Regions from separate parts of the Cyclobacterium sp. L-R genome, predicted to be linked through region 1. Evidence: riboswitches for the same ligand, from Rfam matches in the RefSeq annotation. Region 1 holds a riboswitch; each other region holds the start of a gene.

What was found. A riboswitch is a leader RNA that binds a small molecule or an ion and turns the genes downstream of it on or off. The one in region 1 is predicted to bind S-adenosylmethionine.
Region 2: linked by a shared signal. The riboswitch ahead of AC13EX_RS09745 (homocysteine S-methyltransferase family protein) and the one ahead of AC13EX_RS02980 (trans-sulfuration enzyme family protein) in region 1 are both predicted to bind S-adenosylmethionine.
Region 3: linked by a shared signal. The riboswitch ahead of AC13EX_RS24245 (O-acetylhomoserine aminocarboxypropyltransferase/cysteine synthase family protein) and the one ahead of AC13EX_RS02980 (trans-sulfuration enzyme family protein) in region 1 are both predicted to bind S-adenosylmethionine.

Annotation. Positions count from the first base shown of each region.
Region 1 is NZ_JBSXOH010000034.1:16,152-21,739, reverse strand. It holds gene AC13EX_RS02995 (sulfatase family protein) at 1-742, opposite strand, end outside; gene AC13EX_RS02990 (DUF4407 domain-containing protein) at 896-1,969, opposite strand; gene AC13EX_RS02985 (GDSL-type esterase/lipase family protein) at 2,287-2,940, shown strand; SAM riboswitch class I at 3,483-3,587, shown strand; gene AC13EX_RS02980 (trans-sulfuration enzyme family protein) at 3,704-4,882, shown strand; gene AC13EX_RS02975 (efflux RND transporter periplasmic adaptor subunit) at 4,963-5,588, opposite strand, start outside.
Region 2 is NZ_JBSXOH010000065.1:120,406-125,993, forward strand. It holds gene metH (methionine synthase) at 1-1,771, opposite strand, end outside; gene AC13EX_RS09745 (homocysteine S-methyltransferase family protein) at 1,775-2,818, opposite strand; SAM riboswitch class I at 2,895-2,996, opposite strand; gene AC13EX_RS09750 (hypothetical protein) at 3,267-4,574, opposite strand; gene AC13EX_RS09755 (PAS domain S-box protein) at 4,653-5,588, opposite strand, start outside.
Region 3 is NZ_JBSXOH010000100.1:43,171-48,758, forward strand. It holds gene AC13EX_RS24235 (VOC family protein) at 1-296, opposite strand, end outside; gene AC13EX_RS24240 (homoserine O-acetyltransferase family protein) at 317-1,372, opposite strand; gene AC13EX_RS24245 (O-acetylhomoserine aminocarboxypropyltransferase/cysteine synthase family protein) at 1,383-2,687, opposite strand; SAM riboswitch class I at 2,879-2,988, opposite strand; gene AC13EX_RS24250 (S8 family peptidase) at 3,565-5,217, shown strand; gene AC13EX_RS24255 (cysteine desulfurase family protein) at 5,242-5,588, shown strand, end outside.

The sequences.
Region 1 (5,588 bases):
CTTCTGGAACATTGGGGCGTAAACTGATTTTTGAAGCATCATACATTTTTTTATACGCTTCTGGAGCTGTATGGTATGGGTCATGCGGAGGCCCCCAGGAAAGCACCAAAAGGAAAGGATTGTCCTTATTTTTATTGATATAACTTATGGCACTGTCTGTTTGTGAAAATGCATCATACCCTTCCCAATACTGCTTTTGGTTCTCCTCATCAAAATAAAAGGAGTCATTGTAATTATGGGTAACTTCCCTAACTTTCCAATAATCAAAACCTTGTCTTCTTTCTTTTGGAACAGGTTTATTCCTTGCACTGAATGGTTCTTCACCTCTTTTGTGACCATTAAGGTGCCATTTCCCAATGTAGCCAGTTTGATAACCAGCTTTTTTATATATTTTGGCAATGGTATTGGCCTCTGTAGGAAATGGTTTGTCATTATAAAACACCCCATGGGTCAAAGGGTACTGCCCGGAGATAAAACTACCTCTCCATGGAGCACACACAGCCATCACAGTCACAGCATTGTGAAACACCGCGCTCTCCATAGCAAGGCTGTCCAGGTTAGGGGTAATGACATCCTCATTGCCTAGGTAACCTATAGATTGGGCCCTCCATTGATCAGCCAATACAAAAACAACATTTGGGGCAACTGAAGGCTTTTCCTTCTTAGTTTCTTCTACCTCTCGCTTGCAAGCAACACTAAATAAAAGAATACAATTAAAAATCAACAGTTTATTAAAATTCATCCTTGGTGAAATTTGGGTCGAGATGAATTTGGCGAAAATAATTGTTAAATCAATATCAAATTAATTTTTATTTAAATTTTCTGGTCAATCAAATAAGGCTCTTTGCCAATTGAACGCTTAATTCAATGCTAACTTAATTGGAATCTAAAAGCATCATTCTCTCTCCAGCAAACTTAAATCAAATGCCTTTCTTGCTGCTTTTCTCTCGGGTTGAATTTCATCAAAAACATCCTTTCTCAATTCACTCTCCCTGCTCTTTTTATACCATTGCTCATCAGCTGACAAAATAACTCCGGCCTCATACAATTCCAAAAGGTGATCATAAGGTCCTCTTTTAGCCATTAGTTTGACTAAAATAGGAGCCATTTCTATCATAATAAACAAGGCCATAATTAGAATATTGGCCCAATACACAGCGCTGTTAGCATTTGTAAGCGAATCTAGCGCTTGAATCCTCGCTGCTAGGCCATTGTTGGCATCAAGTGAAACCATTTGGTAATCCAATTCGGCAGCCATTTTTTCGTTTAATTCATATTTCTGCTTTACCAAATCGTCTATTTTCTTGCGGTTTAAGCTTTGGGTGTATTCCAAATCTTGTTGGGCTTGATCTAGTTGCCTCTCCTTTTTCTCTGCATTGATCCCAATACCTGCTCTACCGGTAGTTTCACTCGTTTTCACACCAAAACGCTCATTGTCATATTCTGTTTGCTTTTGATTTCTAAAAGCTTCTTTTTCTTTAATTTCAGCATTCAATTCATCGATTTGGGCTTCTAAATCAAGTAACTCTGGGTATCCAGCCTTTATTTCATCCTTACTATCACTGATAGTGGCCAAACGCTGCCGATCCAACTCCCGGTTGATCTCCTTTTCAAATATCTTTAACTCCAATGGCTTTGCAATGACCAAGGCAATCAATACTGCCAATAAAAGCCTGGGTATGGCCTGCTTAAATTCAGAAAGGAATTTCTCCCTCTTTTTAAGGGTAGACACAATGTATCTATCCAAATTAAAAATCATCAGCATCCATACAATTCCAACCGCCAAAACGGCAAAAAAAGATTCAAAAACAGTGAAAAGTGCATAACCAACAGACAAGCCTGCAAACACCGCAGTAAAAAGAACAGTCCCTCCTATTCCAATAAATTGATGGATGGAACCTGGACACCGCTTCACCAGAGGTTGGTAAGCCCCTGAACAAAATACAAGAAAGCGTTCTAGTTTATTCATATAATAAGGAAACTCTTTAGATTTTAAACGAATTACCTTTCAAGGACATTGCCAAATATTTACTGAAATACACAATTATAACTCTTATTCCCAAAACCATTGTATATAACTGTTTTTCAATGATTTAAATAATAAATAAAATTAATATTTAAGGTTTATTCAATTTACATTTCTTAAAATGGCTAGTAACCATAAAATTAGAAGTACAAAACAAATAACTGTCCGCACCGATTGTCCGCTATTGATACAATCAAGTAAAAAAAGTGTTTTAATTATCGAAGAAATGAAGTATTTTGGGGATTAAAATTCAATACCCGATGATGACAAAAAACAACTTCTTTTTAATTTCACTCTTATTATTTACTTGTTCCTCAGTTTTTGCACAAAATCCTGAAAGATTTAAAGATCAGGTGGCTAAGATTAATAAAGATTATCCTGTAAAAGACAATTTAAATTCGATTGTATTTACCGGTAGTTCCACAATTCGTATGTGGAAAAGCCTGCAAAAAGATTTCCCTGAGCACAATGTAATAAATGGTGGGTTTGGGGGTTCACAAGCAAGTGATTTGAATTTTTACATCAACGAATTGATCCTAGATTATAAGCCTACCAAGGTATTTATTTATGAAGGAGACAACGATCTTTCAGCTGGTAAAACTGTAGAAGACATATTGGTCACATTTGACCTTATCATTAGTAAAATTCACGAAGCACTTCCAGAAACAGAAATCATTCTTATAAGCCCAAAACCAAGTGTTGCTAGATGGGAATTGGCTGATCAATACCTTGATTTAAACAAAAAACTAAAGAAATCCACAAAAGGTAAAAAATACTTAAAGTATGCAGATCTATGGAAGCCCATGCTTGCCGAAGACAAGGAACCTATGAAAGATATCTTTCTTAAAGACAATCTTCACATGAATGAAAAAGGTTATGCCATTTGGGCCAAAACTATTAAGAGGTTTCTATAAAACATTGAGGTAAAAAATAACACAAACAACTTCATTGAACCCGGATTATGTAATAGGATTCATAATGAGTGTTGAAATCGCAAGAATATCAGACTGTTTGGAGATTTTTAGCATAGCACCGCTATGGTGAAATCTCCAAACAGCAACGAAGTGGCTGATTTTAAAGCGATTTCAGCACGTAGTAGAATATCTATTGCATATTTTGGGTTGAATCAAAGGAGTAAGTTCAGCTACCTGTCTTTCAATTGACTCAATTTGCGTTTGAAAGGCAGGTAGTTTAAATACACTCTTGAAAGAATTGTTTTTTAATCTCCTTTATAACTTCTATAACCATTTTTTCCAGGCTTCAGTTGAGCATCCAATAGGCAAACTTTAAGCCCTCTTCCCGAGTCACAAATACTCAGAAAACAAGTTTTTCGGCTTGTTCGATAAAAGGGAGCATTTTATTTTATCTTAAAAACGTCCTTATATTGTACAAAACACAAAAGGAATTTGGAAAATAGCCTTTCCATTCCGTTATTTGCATTAAATTTCAGGAAACTGATTTATAAAGAAGAGGCGAGAGATCAGGCTCTGTGAACCTCTGGCAACCTTCCGAACCAAGGAAAGGTGCCAATACCTGCCCAATAAATAGGGAACGATAAATTAGAAAATAAGACAGCACTTACATTCTCCTTCTTTATCTATCTCGATTATTATATGCTATTCTGCGGCTTCGTTGAATGGGTTATTTTCATGTATGTACGATAAGAAAATTTCTAATATGGATTATAAAAATTTTGAAACACAAGCAGTAAGGATAGCTGCCTCCTCCTCAAATCAAAGAGAACATTCTGCTCCTATTTACTTAAGTTCCAGTTTTGTCTTTGATTCAGCAGAACAAGCTAGGCAAATGTTTGCTGATGAAATTGAGGGGAATATTTATTCCAGATATGCAAACCCTAACACAAGTGATTTAATAGAAAAAGTATGTGCTGCAGAAGGCACAGAGAGTGGTGTCACAACTGCTTCCGGGATGGCGGCAATGTTTGGCAGCATGGCGTCCTTACTTAGGCAAGGAGACCATGTTCTAGCTTCCAGATCATTGTTTGGGTCTACACACCAACTTTTAACGCGTGTATTCCCTAAATGGGGGATTTCGCATACTTATGGAGACATTTCTGAAATTGACCAATGGGAGCGCTTGGTTCAACCAAACACAAAGATGTTGTTTATAGAAACTCCTTCAAATCCGGGACTAGAAATTATAGATTTAGAATACATTGCCAAATTCGCAAATGCACACAACCTTGTTTTGGTTGTGGACAATTGCTTTGCTACGCCCTACCTCCAGCAGCCTGCAAAATGGGGGGCTCATATTGTCACCCATAGCGCAACCAAATTTATCGACGGTCAAGGAAGAGTGCTTGGAGGATTGATATTAGGAAAAAAGGAATTAATAGATGAGGTTCAGTTTTTCATGCGTCATACTGGCCCTTCTTTATCACCTTTTAATGCATGGATATTGGCCAAAAGCATGGAGACTTTGGCTGTTAGAATGGACAGACATTGTGAAAGTGCACTTAAAATCGCTCAGTATTTTGAAGGAAATAAGGAAGTGGATGTAGTGAAATATCCATTTTTGACTTCTCACCCCCAATTTCATCTTGCCAAAAAACAAATGAAACATGGGGGAGGAATCATCACCCTCACTTTAAAAGGGGGATTATCCAGAGCTAAAAAGTTCATTGACCAATTACAAATGATCTCTGTAACTGCCAATTTGGGCGATAGCCGTAGCATTGTTACCCATCCTGCTTCTACCACGCACAGTAAACTTACGGAGGAAGAGAGAGAGAAAGTAGGCATTTTAAATGGTCTTGTTAGGCTATCTGTAGGTTTGGAACATGTGGATGATATAATTCTGGATATAGAAAGAGCACTAGAAAAGTCCAAAAGCTAAAAAAAGGCCCCCAAAATCTATTTTAGATTTTGGGGGCCTTTTTTTAGCTTCTTTCAACAACGCCTGAGCGGTAAATTGAATTATTTTTTACTATCGGCCCCTTCAGGTACAGATACAGTCACTTCTTTGTCATTTTCAAGTTGGGTACTGACAACAAAATAAGGACCTACAATAACTTCTTGACCTTCCTCCAGTCCTTCCAAAATTTCAATATTTTCAAAATCGGAAATCCCTGTTTTTACTTCTTGAATTTTGGCTTTATTGTCATTTTTCAAGAACACCAATTCCTTCATATTTCCTTCGCCCTCACCTGATTCAATTTCTTGTCCAGTCCTCACTGTTACCGCTGCAAGTGGTATAGCTAAAACACCGACCTTCTTATCGGTAATGATCTCTACACTTGCTGTCATTCCAGGGCGAAAAGGGAATGGATTTTCATTAGACACCAAATCTTTATAAGACTCATTTATAATTCGAATTCGAACCTCAAATTCTGTCACAGCATCTGTACTTACCTTTTCATTGGCAGAATTGGCAATTGCTGTAACTACTCCTGTGAATTTTTTACCTGTAGAGGAGTAGGAATCCACTTCTATTAAAGTAGTATCGTTCATACTTATTCGAACAATATCATTCTCATTTACATTTACTCTTACCTCCATTTTTGACAAATCAGCAATCCGTAACATCTCGGTTCCGGCCATTT
Region 2 (5,588 bases), on a different contig from region 1:
AATCGATGGCTACAGGATTTGACTTAGCTTCTTTATAAGTAGACATCTGCTTTACTTCCTGCTTGGCAGCATGTACTTCACGAAGCTTTTGATAAGTTGCCTTTATTTCTTTTTTATATTGATCTCTGGTTTCTTTACTAATGGCCTCACCTGCCACAGGAACAGATTTGGAAGCATCAGCAACATGAACCACTATACCACTGTATACAGGGTCTATTTTTACAGCTGTGTGAATTCTGGAAGTGGTGGCACCACCTATCAGTAGAGGAATATCCAAACCTCTCCTCTCCATTTCTGAAGCCACATTAACCATTTCATCAAGTGATGGAGTAATCAGACCACTTAAGCCTATTATATGTGCTTTACTGTCCAAGGCTTCCTGAATGATTCGATCCGTCTCTACCATCACCCCTAAATCAATAATCTTGTAGGAATTACAGGCCAATACTACCCCGACTATGTTTTTGCCAATGTCATGAACATCGCCTTTAACTGTAGCCAATAATATTCTCTTTATATTGTCTTCTTGCTCACCTGTAGTGGCATTTGTGCCCGGCAAGGGCATAAATGGCTCCAAATAGGCAACCGCTTTTTTCATTACTCTAGCACTTTTCACTACTTGAGGCAAGAACATTTTCCCTTCACCAAACAAGTCTCCAACTACATTCATGCCATCCATTAGAGGACCCTCTATGACTTTCAGGGCATCTTTTAAATCTAGCCTTGCCTCTTCCGTATCCTCTATGATATAATCCAACACCCCTTTTACCAAAGCATGTTGAATCCTTTTTTCAACAGGTGAACTTCTCCAGGCTTCATCTGCCTTGCCTTTCTTTCCTTGAGACTTAACCGAATCTGCGAAATCAAGCAAACGCTCTGTAGCATCTTCCCTTTTGTTCCACATTACATCCTCAACCCGATCCAGTAACTCTTTGGGAATATCATCATAAATCTCCAACATGGAGGGATTGACAATTCCCATATCCATACCATGCCTAATGGCATGATACAAAAACACTGCATGCATGGCCTCTCTTACGGGATTATTCCCTCTAAAGGAAAAAGACACGTTACTCACACCGCCACTTACTTTGGCACCTGGCAGATTTTCTTTAATCCATTTCGTCGCACGGAAAAAATCAACAGCATTGTTTTTATGCTCATCCATTCCTGTAGCAACAGGAAATATATTGGGATCAAAAATAATGTCCTGAGCCTTAAACCTAATTTTTTGCGTAAGCAGGTCATAAGATTTTTTACAGATATCTATTCGTCTTTGATAGGAATCTGCTTGCCCTTTTTCATCAAAAGCCATCACCACAACGGCAGCGCCAAACTTTTTGATGGTTTTGGCCTGTTCCAAAAATTCTTCTTCACCATTCTTCAAACTAATGGAATTAACAATTCCCTTACCTTGAATACATTTAAGCCCAGCCAAAATAATTCTCCACTTGGAACTATCGACCATCACTGGAATCCGGCTGATTTCTGGTTCTGAGGCTACCAGATTAAGGAATTTAACCATTGCAGCTTCTCCGTCTAGCATGGCTTCGTCCATACATACATCTAAAATCTGAGCGCCGCCTCTTACCTGGTCAAGCGCCACCTCAAGGGCCTCATCGTAATTGTCGTTAAGTACAAGCCTTGCAAATTTCTTCGAACCTGTAACATTGGTTCGCTCACCTATATTTACGAAATTTAGGTTCGCATTGAAAACCAATGGTTCTAGTCCTGATAGCTGTAAGCTAGGCATTTTTTTAGAATTGCTCATGAATTAATCTTCTTCGGTTAATACCTGCTGAACTCTTGGAGGGAAATTGCTGGCTGTGTTTGCTAAAGCCGAGATATGCTCGGGAGTAGTCCCACAACATCCACCAACTATATTCACCCAACCTTCTTTTAAAAACAAGCTCACTTCCTCAGTCATTTCATCTGGCCCCTGATCGTATTCTCCAAATTCATTGGGAAGACCTGCATTGGGGTAAACACTCACATTAAATGGTGATTTATCTGATAGTACTTTTAAATAGGGCCTAAGCTCAGCGGCACCTAATGCACAATTCAGACCAATACTTAATAAGGGTACATGGGAAATAGAGATCAAAAAGGCTTCGGTGGTTTGCCCGGAAAGTGTTCTTCCTGAAGCATCAGTGATGGTACCTGAAACCATAATAGGCACTCCACCTTCCTTAGGTTCTAAAGGAAGGTCTCGTTTTTCAAAAACTTCTTGAATTGCAAAAATTGCGGCTTTTGCATTTAAGGTATCAAACACCGTTTCAACAAGAAGAATATCCACTCCACCGTCTAACAAACCTTCCACCTGCTCGGAATAGGCGGCAACCAATTGGTCAAAATTAATGGCTCTAAAACCAGGATCATTGACATCTGGTGATAAGGAAGCTGTCCTATTAGTCGGTCCAATTGCACCTGCTACAAACCTTGGTTTTTCAGGCTCTCGGGCAGAAAATTCGTCTGCCACTTCCTTTGCAATCTTTGCAGACTCGAAATTAAGTTTATAGGCAATTTCAGCTAACCCATAATCTTCCTGAGCTATTGAAGTACTACTGAATGTGTTGGTTTCAATGATATCTGCTCCAGCTTCAAAATAGGCCTTGTGGATATCTTTGATGATCTCCGGGCGGGTCAAAGAAAGCAAATCATTGTTCCCCTTTAAAGATTTTTTTACAGCCGCAAGTTCTTGATTTCTAAAATCCTCTTCCTGAAGACCATATCTTTGGATCATGGTACCCATAGCACCATCCAATATCAAAATTCGCTTTTGTAATTGCTGAAGTAATAAGTTGGTTCTTCTTGCCATGTGAATCGTATATTAATTAAAAAGCTTATACGAGCATGAACCGATGTAAAACTAGAGGATATTTTCTAACTTTTGCGGCTCATCTTTATCCGGCATTTCCGGAATGGGAATTAGCACCTTGTCAACTCAGGTTGCTAAGACATCATAGGGCCCTACCCTCCGTCTTTCTCGATAAGCAATTCAAAAGTAACATGAATTCAGGAAAAAAATTCTCTTTTTGCGAAAAACTTTAATTCCTCCTGCTATAAGCGGGTTCAATAAATGCTGTTACTCAGCAATACAAAACATTAGGAACAAAATAAACACAGTTAGAACAAAATATTATTTTTAAAAAACATACAAAAACCAAACAATAAACGTTTCCAACAAAACATTGGTCTTTTACTCCAAATATTATCAAATCTCCACAAGGTGCATCTTTATAGCTCAATTAATCAAGTTGATACAATTATGGTCTTAAACCAACCCCAAGTTGAAGATAAGGGCCTGCCATATAACTCGACATATTAAGCTCGCCAAGTTTATAAGTGCTTAATGGTAACTCATATCCAGCATGTGCAGAGGTAACAATCCTAAACATTTTATTAAACACAGGAAACGCATAAGCTACCATTACTTCAGATTTGCCCATTATTCCTCTGCTCTTCAAATAGCCATCATAATCCGGTTCTTCAAACAAAATAGGAAAATCAGGCTTTTTGACATTGGTTAAAGTATAACGGATATTTCCATACCCTAAACCGGCAAGTACCCCTAATTCTAGATTTCTCATTTTATATAGCTGGTAACCATAGTTGCCATAAAGCCTAACACTATTTAATGTCTGCTCCCTATTTTCATCAGCTATACCTGAATTTGCTATATTAAAAATATCAACTGAATAGATCCACCTTCGGTTTTCTCCGATTATTTTCATTCCCAAATTATTGGGTCTATCCTTAAAAGGAGCCAATCCGTTGTTTACCAAATAATCATTTAGGCCATCTGGGTTGGTGAAATTATACCCATAAAAAAAGTGCACTCCAATACCAGCATCGGGGAAGAACAGATTCTGATCCGGCATAGAAATACCCGCTCCTAATCTAAAAAAAGCACCACTTTGCAAGTTGTCAAAGGTAATGTCATTCATTTCCCAAGCCCCTTCAAATGGACTGAAGGAATAACCAAATTTACCAAGTAAACCAACCGTTTCTTCCAAGCCTGGCACACTAAAATCGTAGCCAAATTGAAAGCCAATTTCGGTCAAAAACCCACCAAAATTTTGCGTTCCTTTATGAATATTGCGTTCTCTTAAAATAAAGCCTTGCGCTGGTTGCTGTAAGAAGGCTCCAAGGTCATCGACCTTTCTCTGGTCCTTAAGCATTTCAAAATTGACATACCCTGCACCCAAAGACATATAATGAATAAGGTGAAACTTACCTTCCTCTGTGAGCGAATAGCCCACATTCATATAAAAACGAGTGCTCTTATTGTCTATAATATAATCCCTATAGTAGGAGTTGGCGCCTGTATTTTGGTACAGCTCGAAACCTAAAATAAAATCAGAAAGGCGGTATTGATAACCAATCCCCAAAGTAGAGTATCCTCCTCGAAGATTTGATATTCCTTTATCTGAAAGCATTTCATTGAACTCTCTGATATTTGCTCCAGACGAACCGGCCAGAACATAAATCGTAGATCGCTCAGAGACATTGCCCTGTGCATTCAAATTAAAGGCCAATCCCAGCCAAAGCGGTATATATAAAATCCATCTCATAGGGCTATTTAAAGATGCAAAGATATCATTTTAGCTGAGGAATTCAGCAACCGTTTATGCATAAAAATCAACACTAAATCAGAGATAATTGATTATTTTGCTATAAAGGTTCTCTGGGGTAAATGGTTTTGATATATAATCGTCCATTCCTGAGGCTTCAAGTTGCTCTTTTACTTCTAGCAAAGAAGAAGCGGTAAGGGCTATAATAGGCACATTCCTTTTTGAAAGCAAGTCGAGTTTACGGATGATTTTAGCTACCTCAAAACCATCCATTTCTGGCATCTGAAGATCCAAAAGCACCAAGTCAAAATCATTTTTGATAAAATGATCCAGGGCAATTTTACCGTTTTCAGCAAATTTGATCTCCCCAACTCCCCATTTGGATAAGTATTTCCTTAACAACACCTGATTAACCAGGTTATCCTCAGCTACCAAAATTTTCTTGTCACCAAGTTGCCCATCCATTACTAGGGCTTCGGAAACAGTTTTTAGTTTTTTCTCATCCTGAACTTGGAAATTGATGTCAAACCAAAAGGTAGATCCTTCTCCTATTTTGGACTCCAAGTGTATCTCCGTACCGAATAACTTGGTAAGTTTTTTAACAATAGCCAAACCTAAACCTGTTCCTCCATACTTTCTGGTAGTATCTGTACTGGCCTGAGTAAAGGCATCAAATATAGACTTAACCTTGCTAGAGGCAACCCCTATACCTGTATCCTTTACCGTAAACCGGACATTTACCCTGTCATCTTCCTGACTGATAAGCTCTAGGGCTATTTTTATAAAGCCTTTATCAGTGAATTTTATTGCATTACTGATAAGGTTATTAAGAATTTGAGCAATTCGAACAGGATCTCCAATTAGTAGCTTTGGTAACGAAAAATCCGGTTCATAAATTATTTCTAGGGATTTATCCCTTATTTGATAACTGTAGGAATGAATTATTCTATTGATGAGGTTTCTCGGTTCAAATGGAACTTTTTCCAGGATCAGTTTCCCTGAATCTATCTTATT
Region 3 (5,588 bases), on a different contig from region 1:
TGGGTAAACACTATTCCTTTTTGACTTAATTTTTCCCTAATCTCTAGGTAATCCTCTTTTCTCACCTCAAAGGCCAAGTGTTGCTTCCCATAGGCAAAGTGTGGAGGCAAACTGGTTTCATTTTTTGTTACTTCAGGGAGAAAGCAAAGCAAGACGCTTTCCCCACATCTGAAAAACACATGCCTTTTATCCACCTTTGAAATCAAGGGCATTTCTAATACTTGATGATAGAATTTTTCTGCTAAATCTAAATCATCGATGTACAAACAAGTTTCCTTTATCTTCGTGTATGGAATCATACAAGATGAATGTTTGATTAACCGTTATTCTCCAAATAAAAAGATTTTAGTATGTATTGCAATTGTTCATACTCAATTAAGAAAGCATCGTGACCATAAATGGATGTAATTTCTCTATAGGTCCCTTTGGGTACATGCTTACTGATGTACCTGGATTCCTCGCTTGTGAATAGAATGTCGGTATCTACTCCTATAGAAAGCACTTTGCATTTGATATTTGATAGGGCTAGGGGTGTGCCACCTCTTGATCTACCTATATCATGACTATCCATGGCTTTAGACAGTGTCCAATAAGACATTGCATTGAATCTATTGGCTAATTTTAAGCCCTGGTATCTTAAATAGCTGCTTATCTTAAAACCATCTCTTTTCTCTTCAGTCTCACTTTGGTTTTGAAGAAATGTCAATGGATGTCTGTAGCTGAGCATGCCAATTGCCCTGGCTGTTTCCAGGCCTTTTTTCCCTGCTTCGGGATCTAATTTACCCCAAGTTCCATCAGATTCGATTGCCATCCTTTGGGTTTCATTAAAACCAATTATCCATGGCGAGGCTTTTGCATTTGAGGCTACGATGATAGCATTTTCTAGTTTATCACCTAAAGTGACAGCCCATTCCAATGCTACCTGACCACCTAAAGAACCTCCAATCACCGTGTTGATTTTTCCCAAGCCCAGGTGAATTCTCAATTTATCCAACGCTGCCGCTATGTCCCTGGTTGTAATATTAGGGAAGTCATAGTAATAAGGTTTTCTATTTTGCGGATCATTACTCAAAGGTTGAGTTGAACCATAGCAGGAACCAAGGAAATTAGCACAAACAATGAAATATTTGGAGGGGTCAAAAAATTTGTCCTCCCCAATCAGTCCAGACCACCATTCCTGGGGGTTGGCATCTCCTGTTAATGCATGCATTACCCATATCACATTGTCTTTATTGGCATTTAACTGCCCTTGGGTAGTGAAATTCAATTGGAATTCCGGAAAAGATTCTCCGGATTCCAAAGGTAATGCTTCTTGGCAATAGAAAATCTCTTGAGTCATTTCAATAGTCAAATGCGGCGATTGAAGGTTCATTTTAATAGTTTTATATTTTGTCGAAGGCAGAAGTAAGGTCTGCTTTCACATCTTCAATGTGTTCTATACCTAATGAAATCCTTAACATAGAAGGGGTTACACCTGCGGCTAATTGTGCTTCATCAGAAAGCTGCTGATGGGTGGTAGCGGCGGGTTGAATGATCAAGGTTTTTGCGTCTCCTACATTGGCCAAATGGGAAATTAATTCCAAATTGTTAATGAAGTTTGATGCAGTTTCTTTGTCTCCTTCAATTTCAAAACTCAATACGCCACCAAATCCATTTGGAAGGTATTTTTTAGCCGTTTCGTGATAAGGACTATTCGGCAATCCTGGATAGTTTACTGACTTCACTTTAGGATGTTGCTCTAGCCATTTTGCAAGTTCCAAAGCATTGTCAACTGTACGTTGTACACGTAGTGATAATGTTTCTAACCCTTGCAACAATAAAAATGAATTGAATGGGCTGATAGCAGGTCCAAAATCTCTAAGTCCTTCTACTCTTGCTCTAATTGCAAAGGCAATATTTGGAAGTCCCAAAGGATTGTTGTCTCCAAATGTATCCCAGAAATTCATTCCATGATAACCTTCAGATGGCTCAGAAAATTCAGGGAATTTACCGTTGCCCCAATTGTAATTACCACCGTCTACAATTATACCTCCTATAGAAGTACCATGACCACCAATCCACTTGGTAGCAGAAGAAGTGACAACGTTCGCTCCATGTTTGATAGGCTGACAAAGGTATCCTCCTGCGCCAAAAGTATTGTCTACTACTAATGGGATGTCATGTTTTTTGGCAAGTGCAGCTATTTCTTCAAAATCTGGAACATTAAATTCTGGATTACCGATAGTTTCTACATAGATGGCTTTGGTGTTTTCATCTATTTGTTCTGCCAAATCTGCGGCTTTGTCAGATTTTGCAAACCTTGCTTCAATTCCTAACCTTTTGAAAGAAACCTTAAACTGATTGTAAGTACCTCCATATAAATAAGGAGAGGTTACAAAATTGTCTCCAACACTAAGGAAGTTATTTAGCGCCAAAAACTGAGCAGCTTGACCTGAAGCAGTTGCTACAGCAGCTACACCACCTTCTAATGCTGCCACCCTCTTCTCAAAAACATCAGAGGTAGGGTTCATTATCCTTGTGTAAATATTACCAAACTCCTTTAATGCGAAAAGGTTTGCACCATGTTCCGCAGAATTAAAGGCATAAGAAGACGTTTGGTAAATTGGAACAGCCCTGGAATTGGTGGTAGCATCCACCTCTTGACCGGCATGAACTTGCAATGTTTCGAAACGATAATTTTTTGACATGTTATTTGTTTTTTAGGTTTGTTATCAATTCTAATAAACTTGATTAAGTATAAAATGTGTAAAACTACCTGAGGCTAAAAGCACATAGGGCAGAATTTTTCCATCCTTTTAGAAAAGAAATTAAATGATTGAAGAAATACCTGGAAACTTTGTCCTTTTTTATTCTGTAAAATAAAATCATATAGTTTTTGAATTTATATTCCCAGATGTAAACTTTTTCATCTGGCAGGAATTGGCACCTTGGATTTTCCAGGTTGCCAGAGGGTCAACGAGCCTGTCTCTTGCCTCTTCTATATAAATCCTAGCTACTTCTAAAAAGTAAAAGGATTGTACAAAATAAACCTACATTGTCAAATTTTCCAATAGATGACCGTAATTTTTTCTTTTAAAAAGTTAATTAGTCAGTTAATCAGTAAGTTACATTATTTTTAAACAATGGAAATGGTTTCACCAGTATTATTTCATGGGAATTACAAGGAGAAGATATAGCCGATAAAAATAGCTCCATAAGGTAATTAAACCATTTTTGCCACGTTAAGGTATTCAGCTCTCACAGGAAGAGTGTACATTAAGTAATACTGGGTCATTTGACAATTTCACACTTAATAGAATAGTCTTGAAGAAGATATGTTGGCTATCTATTGAATTATAGGTACCCACCTAAAATTGGAGCTTCAAATGAATCAATCAGCGAATAACTCTCGAATTTGATGGGCTTTTATTCAGTGGTCTTTAAATTAAACCACAAAAAGTATAATCTTACCGTAAAAGTTTTGGAAATTTGTTTCAAACTTAATCGTTGGTACCTTTCTGTTTGATAGTTCAGTAATAACAGCGATAAAAAAATCAGTTAAATTTTATTTATACTTCAAATTTTATGGAAAGAAATTTCAAAACTTATTTTTATGCTTTTTTACTGGGGATTTTTCTCAGTGGGTACGGGTCTGTTTCCGCTTTTACAGGAGTTAGTTTTGTAAAAGACAGTATTGAAACTCCAAACAATTGGTTTTTGCTTGACCCCATAGATGATGGGATAATGGGAACAGGGGCCGAGAAGGCCTATGAGAAATTGCTTCAGGGGAAATCACCAAAAGCCATGATAGTGGTGGCTGTAATTGATTCTGGAATAGACATCACCCATGAAGACCTTCAGGGGAAAATATGGACCAATGAGGATGAAATTGCTGGAAATGGAATAGACGATGATAAAAATGGTTATGTAGATGATGTGCATGGCTGGAATTTTATTGGAGGTAAGGATGGGTCTCAAGTAGATAATGATTCACATGAACTGACCAGAGAATACATTAGACTCAAAGCCAAATATGCTGATGTTGAGGAAGAGGATGTAAAACGTAAGAATAAAGAGGAGTTTGCTTATTGGGAGCGAATCAATGCAAACTTTGAAGAGAGTAAAAAAGAGGCTGAAGGCAATTACAACATGTACAACAACATGATGGAAGGTTTTTCTAATATGGCTGATATAGTAAAAGAGGAATTCAATGTTTCTGATTTTAAGGAAAGCGATTTGGCTGATTTCGAATCTGATGACGAGAAAATCTCTGCTGCAATAGATATGTTGAAGCAAATGTTTGGAATGATCAGAATAGAAGATGCAAGTATCAATACCATACTAGGGGAACTTGAAAAAGCTGTTGAGCATTTTGAAGTACAAGCCAAATATGCCTACAATACAGATTTTGATCCTAGACATATTGTAGGAGATGATCCTGAGGATTACAAAGAAAAATTTTATGGAAATAACGACCCTACAGGTCCTGATCCATCTCATGGAACCCATGTAGCAGGAATCATCGCCGCTAATCGTGGTAACGACTTAGGGATTGAAGGGATAGCGGATCATGTGTTGATTATGCCGATAAGAGCTGTGCCTAATGGGGATGAGAGAGACAAGGATATTGCCAATTCAATTAGGTATGCAGTTGACAATGGTGCTAAAATCATTAACATGAGTTTTGGTAAATCCTATTCTCCTGGAAAAAAATATGTAGACAAGGCCGTCAAATATGCAGAAAAAAAAGGAGTACTTTTAATTCATGCAGCAGGAAATAGTTCCAAGGAAGTTACGCCGGAAAATAATTTCCCAAACAGGTGGTTTGCCAAGAGAGGTACATCTAATGCTTGGATTGAAGTCGGTGCTTCCGGCCCAAGGGATAATCAAGATTTACCCGCTACCTTTTCTAATTTTAGTAAAGAAGGTGTAGATTTATTTGCTCCAGGGGTAGATATTTATTCTACCATTCCTGGCTCAGAATACGAAAACAATAGTGGTACAAGTATGGCTGCACCAACTGTATCAGGGGTTGCTGCATTATTGCTTGCCTATTATCCTGAACTTAAGCCTAAGGAAGTACGAAGCATTCTAAAGAACTCCGTTTATAAAGCCGGAGGGGAAAAAGTTAATCTTCCCGGACAAGAGGAAATGGTCAATTTTGGAGATCTGAGCCAAACTGGAGGTATAGTGAATGCCTACCAAGCAATTCAAATGGCTGAAAGGTTGGCCAAATAATTGGATCAATTGAAACCGTATTGAATGGATTTACCCCTTTATTTTGATTACAATGCAACCACTCCATGTCATCAAGAGGTAGTAGAGGCAATGTTGCCCTACTTTACCTCTACTTATGGCAATGCCTCTAGTGGACATCATCCCTATGGTTGGTTTGCTGCAGATGCGGTAGAATCCGCAAGGGAGGAAGTAGCCGAATTGATTGGAGCAGCCGCTAAAGAAATTCTATTTACTAGTGGTGCGACTGAAGCCATTAATCTGGCAATAAAAGGCCTTGCCTTGGCCAAAAATGAAAACAAAAAACACCTCATTACCATAGCTACAGAACACAAGGCAGTTCTTGACAGCATGGAAGATTTGGTTCGACAGGG